2 regions of the Clostridium acetobutylicum ATCC 824 genome follow, and region 2 is predicted to be linked to the other one. Evidence: riboswitches for the same ligand, from Rfam matches in the RefSeq annotation. Region 2 holds a riboswitch; the other holds the start of a gene.
The links. A riboswitch is a leader RNA that binds a small molecule or an ion and turns the genes downstream of it on or off. The one in region 2 is predicted to bind S-adenosylmethionine.
Positions count from the first base shown of each region.

Region 1: it holds a riboswitch for S-adenosylmethionine, as region 2 does, so the genes downstream of both, CA_RS14325 (O-acetylhomoserine aminocarboxypropyltransferase/cysteine synthase family protein) here and metA (homoserine O-acetyltransferase MetA) in region 2, are expected to answer to the same signal.

Region 1 is NC_003030.1:2,913,570-2,916,725, reverse strand. It holds gene CA_RS14345 (metallophosphoesterase family protein) at 1-287, shown strand, start outside; gene CA_RS14340 (MTH1187 family thiamine-binding protein) at 456-758, shown strand; gene CA_RS14335 (aspartyl-phosphate phosphatase Spo0E family protein) at 825-1,016, shown strand; gene CA_RS14330 (prepilin peptidase) at 1,013-1,777, shown strand; SAM riboswitch class I at 1,885-1,993, shown strand; gene CA_RS14325 (O-acetylhomoserine aminocarboxypropyltransferase/cysteine synthase family protein) at 2,108-3,156, shown strand, end outside.
Region 2 is NC_003030.1:1,974,207-1,977,362, forward strand. It holds gene clpA (ATP-dependent Clp protease ATP-binding subunit ClpA) at 1-2,085, shown strand, start outside; SAM riboswitch class I at 2,165-2,265, shown strand; gene metA (homoserine O-acetyltransferase MetA) at 2,365-3,156, shown strand, end outside.

The DNA.
Region 1 (3,156 bases), 940 kb from region 2:
ATTTTCCACCATTTTATAGCGAATTGAGTATCAAAGAGATACTGCGTTTTCAGCTTGAAGAAACTGTTTTGTGGAGTAGGCATAACATAGGTAAAGAAAAGAAAATTAAAGGATATAACATTATATGTGGACACACTCCTGTTCAATCAATAAAAAATACAACAGAAGTAAAAATATTGAGAAGAAAAAACACTTTTTATATTGACTGTGGTTGTGTTTATGGAGATAAGGCAGGAGGAAAATTGGCCATGTTAAGGCTAGAGGATTTCAAAGAGTTTTACGTTTAATAATGAGGTTAATGTTATGGCTTAAGTAAGCTACATTAACCTTATTTATTTTGCAAATAATAGGCTTATATAAATAGAATAATTATAGGCTTGAGAAAAAAACTATTGTAAGTTGAGGTATAATATTCATAAGAGTTTTAATTTTATAAAAATATGGAGGCGATTAAATTGGCTATTGCGCAAGCAACAATAATACCAGTAGGAACAGGCTCTACTAGTTTAAGCAGCTATGTAGCAGCATGTGAAAATATACTTAAAGCTGAAAAGGAAATAAAATACAAATTAACTCCAATGTGTACAATATTTGAAGGTGAAATTGATACAATAATTAGGGTTATAAGAAAAATGCATGAAATTCCTTTTGAAAATGGAGCAGAAAGAGTAATTACATCCATAAGTATAGATGATAGACGTGATAAGAAGGCATCGATGGAGCAAAAATTAAATTCTGTTAGAGAAAAATTAAAATAAAACCAATTTTTTTCAATATGAATAATAAACACTTTTATGTAAATAATAACAGTTGAGGTGTTTATTATGGTAAATGTAAAACTATTGTTAAAACATATAGAAAATTTGAGAGATAATTTGTACAATGAGATAAATGGAAAAAATGCAAAACTTACAGATAAGTTAGTGCTAAGAAATAGCTGTGCACTAAACAAAGAAATAAATGAGTATTACAGGCTCGTTGATAAAATAAGAAAAAGATACAGTAAAGTTAAATGATTATAACTATTTTTATCATTGGAACTATATTTGGAAGCTTTTTTAATGTGTGTATAGCTAGATTACCAAAGGGAGAGTCTATTATATATCCTCCCTCTAACTGTACTAAATGTCATAATAAGCTTAAGTGGTATGATCTTCTGCCATTAATTAGTTATGTTATTATAAAAGGAAGATGTAGGTACTGTAAAGAAAAAATATCATATAGGTATTTTGCATTTGAATTTTTGTCAGGAATTATGTTTTTGGCGATATACCTCAAGTATGGATATCAATTAATAACGCTTAAATTCATAGTACTTTTTTCATTTTTATTTATTATTTCAATTATAGATTTAGACACGACAAATGTATATTTGTGTACAACTCTGCCAGGTATAATATCAGGTATAATTTTTATAGCTATAAATATATTTTATAAAAATCATATTTACGGTTATTTATTTGCTGCTTTTTTGTATTCAGGAGTAATTGTTTTAATAAATATTATTACTAAAAAGATAATTGACATGCCAGCGTTTGGCAGCGGAGATGCTGAGGTTTTACTTATGTGTGGACTATTTTTAGGAATGAAACTTGGAATGTTTATGTTATTTATATCTTTTGTACTTGCTGGATTTGTATCAATAGGTTTAATATTACTTAAAATTAAAGATAGAATGGACTATATAGCTTTTGTACCCTTTGTAGCAGCAGCATCCGTTATAACTATATTATATGGACAAAATATTTTGGATTTTTATAATAAATTAATTTTATAATTGAAAATCTATTGACAGATTTATATAAAATGATATAATTTAATCATAAAGTAAAATAAACGATTCATATATGAATAGTAGGAAAAATTGAATATATTTATGATAAGGTCTTATCAAGAGAGGTGGAGGGACTGGCCCTATGAAACCCAACAACCAGCATTTTTTAATTAGATGTATGGTGTTAATTCCTGCAAAGTTAATTTTGAGAGATAAGAGGATTATAAAATTTTAGAAAGCTAAAATCCTCTTCAACTAAGAAGAGGATTTAATTTTATATATTTTTAGGTTTAGATATTGAAGTTAAAATATAATAAAAAGGGGATTTTAAAAATGAGTGAAGAAAGAAAATTTGGTTTTGAAACATTACAGGTTCATGCAGGACAAGTTGCTGATCCAACTACAGGATCAAGAGCTGTACCTATTTATCAAACAACATCATATGTATTTAAAAATGCTGATCATGCAGCAAATTTATTTCAATTGAAAGAACCTGGAAATGTATATACAAGGATAATGAATCCAACAACTGATGTATTTGAACAAAGAGTAGCAGCTCTTGAGGGCGGAGTTGCTGGACTTGCAACAGCATCAGGACTTGCAGCAATTACCTATGCTATTTTAAATGTGGCAAGTGCTGGGGATGAAATTGTTGCAGCAAGTACCTTATATGGTGGAACATATGAATTATTTGGGGTTACTCTTAAGAAGCTTGGAATAAAGGTTGTTTTTGTAGATCCAGATAATCCTGAAAATATAAGAAAAGCAATAAATGATAGGACAAAAGCTGTATATGGGGAAACTATTGGAAATCCAAGAATAAATGTTTTGGATATAGAGGCAGTAGCTAAAATTGCCCATGAAAATAAAATACCACTTATAATCGATAATACATTTGGTACACCGTATCTTATAAGACCTATAGAATTTGGAGCAGATATAGTTGTACATTCAGCAACAAAGTTTATAGGAGGACATGGAACTACTATAGGTGGAATTATAGTTGATGGTGGAAAATTTGATTGGAGAGCTAGTGGAAAGTTTCCTGATTTTACAACACCGGATAAGAGCTATAATGGACTTATATATGCTGATCTAGGTGCACCTGCTTTTGCTTTAAAAGCAAGAGTTCAACTTTTAAGAAATACAGGTGCAACGCTTAGTCCACAAAGTGCTTTTTATTTCCTACAAGGGTTGGAATCACTTTCACTTAGGGTTCAAAAACATGTTGATAATACAAGAAAGGTAGTTGAATTCTTGAAGAACCATCCAAAAGTTTCATGGATAAATTATCCTGAACTTGAGGAAAGTCCTTATAAAGAGTTAGCAAATAAATATCTTCCAAAGGGTGCAGGCTCAATATTTACATTTGGAATAAAGGG
Region 2 (3,156 bases):
AAGCAGCTAGAAAAATATTTTATGAAAAATGTTGAGAAACTAGAATCAGGAGATCCAACTCAAACTGTTGGTGTTGAAAATATAATAAATCAAGCAGCTAATCATGTTTTAACTAGCGGAAAGGACTACGTAACTATAGGTGATATATATGTAGCCATTTATGACGATAATGCATCCTTTGGAAGCTATTATTTAAAGCAACAGGGTATTACTAGGCTTAAGCTTTTGAATTATATTACACATGGAATATCAGCTGTAAACGATAGTGATGAGGATGATATAGAGCCTTTGCCAGAAAATGAATACTTATTTGATGATTATCACGAAGATGAAGTTTGTGCTATTGATAAATATACAGAGGATATTACTGAAAAGGCAAAAAATGGCCTTATAGATCCACTAATAGGAAGAGAAGATATACTAAAAAAGACACTTCAAGTTCTGTGTAGAAGGAGAAAAAATAATCCTATTCATGTAGGAGAACCTGGAGTTGGAAAAACAGCTATAACTGAAGGACTTGCAACTTTAATAGCTGAAGATAAGGTACCGACTGTTTTAAAGGGAAGTAAGATTTATACATTAAACATGGGAACAATGGTTGCTGGAACAAAATATAGGGGCGACTTTGAAGAAAGAATAAAAAATGTATTAAATGAAATTTCAAAATGTGAAAAACCAATAGTATATATTGATGAAATTCACACCATCATAGGTGCTGGTGCTGTATCTGGCGGAACAGTTGATGCAGCTAATATATTAAAGCCATACTTTACAGATGGAAAAATAAAATTTATAGGATCAACTACCTATGATGAATATAAGAAAATATTTGATAAAGATAGAGCATTGTCTAGAAGATTTCAAAAAATAGATGTAGGGGAACCAACAATTAATGAAACCTATGACATACTTATGGGGATAAAAACCAGATATGAACAGTTTCATAATGTACACTACACCAATGCTTCACTTAAAGCTGCAGCCGCTCTTTCAGCAAAATGCATAAATGATAGATTTTTACCCGACAAGGCAATAGATGTAATTGATGAGTGTGGTGCATTTGCTGAAATGAATAGGAAAGATACTGAGAAGGTTTATATAAATGTGAAAGATGTAGAAAATGTAATTTCATCTATATCAGGCATACCAGTAAAAGACTTATCCAAAACACAAATAGAAAAGCTTAAAAATCTAAAAAAGAATCTGAAAAGCAAAATATTTGGTCAAGACAAAGCTTTAGAGTCTATAGTCCAATCAATAAAAAGATCAAGTGCTGGTTTTAACGATGAGAATAAGCCAGTAGCAAGTTTTCTTTTTGTAGGTCCTACTGGTGTTGGTAAAACAGAAATATCAAAACAATTAGCAGAAGCTTTGAATATAAAGCTAATAAGATTTGATATGAGTGAATATCAGGAAAAACACACTGTAGCGAGATTAATAGGATCTCCTCCGGGTTATGTAGGATATGAAGAGGGAGGACTTTTAACAGATGCAGTTAGAAAAAACCCATATTGCATACTACTTCTTGATGAAATTGAAAAAGCTCACTCTGATATTTTAAATGTACTTCTTCAAGTTATGGATTATGCTACTCTAACAGATAACAGTGGAAAGAAAGCTGATTTTAGAAATATTATACTCATAATGACCTCTAATGCAGGAGCTTCAGAGGTAGGTAAAAATAAAGTTGGTTTTGGTAATAGAGTAGTTGGTGAGGATAATATCGATAAAGAGGTTTCTAAAATATTCTCTCCTGAATTTAGAAATAGACTTGATGATATAATAATATTCAATAAAATGGATGAGGATATGGCTATACGTGTTGCTAAAAGATCCCTGGATGAATTCCAGCAGAAGCTAAATAAAAAGCATATAAAAATTAAAGTTACTGATGAATGCTATAAATGGATTGCGTCTAAGGGATTAAACTCAAATTACGGTGCAAGAGAAATCCTAAGAGTGATACAAGAAAAAATTAAACCTTATTTTATAGATGAGGTTCTTTTCGGAAATCTCACTAAAGGAGGAGAAACATTAATAGACGTAAAAGATAATAACATAAAATTTGAAAGTATAGATAAGTAAGCAGATTTTCTAAGCGTTGACAATTAAAAAGAATTGTACTATAGTATAATTACTATTTAGTGATAAAATTTCATATTATTTCTTATCAAGAAGGTGGAGGGACTGGCCCTATGAAGCCTGACAACCGGCAAATGTACGGTGTTAATTCCTGCAAAACTTATTTGTTTTGAAAGATAAGAAAACAGCTTATTAATTAATGAGTATGTTAATAATCCGTTTTTCTTATTGGAAAATGGATTTTTTTTATATATTAAAATTTAAACTAGGACGGTGAAAAAAATGCCTATAAAAATACCTGATAATCTTCCAGCAGCAAAAACTTTAAATGAAGAAAATATATTTTTTATGGATGAGGATAGAGCCTATCATCAAGATATAAGACCTCTTAATATTGTTATAGTTAACCTTATGCCAACAAAGATAGTAACAGAAACTCAAATATTAAGGCTAATTGGAAATTCGCCTCTTCAGGTTAATCCGACCTTTATTCATACACAAACTCATAAATCACAAAATACTTCAAAGGAACATTTAATTAAATTTTACGAAACCTTTGAAGAGATTAAAAACAATAAATTTGATGGCATGATAGTAACAGGAGCTCCAGTGGAGACACTTTCCTTTGAGAATGTTGATTATTGGGAGGAACTATGCAGAATTTTTGATTGGTCAGTTACTAATGTAACCTCAACTATACATATATGTTGGGGGGCACAGGCCGGTTTATACCATCATTATGGGATACCTAAATACGAGCTTCACGAAAAACTATTTGGAGTATTTAAACATAACCTTACTGAAAGAAATATAAAATTGACACGAGGTTTTGACGATGAATTTTATGCTCCGCACTCGAGACATACTTATGTAAAAAGAGAAGATATTAAAAAGAATCCTAGCCTAAAGATTTTAGCTGAATCTGATGAAGCAGGAGCATATATAGTTGCATCAGAAAACGGCAAAAATATCTTTGTTATGGGACATGCAGAATATGATGGTGATACATTAAATCTAGAATATATTAGGGATAAAAATCAAGGTATGAATATAAAAATCCCTAAAAATTACTTT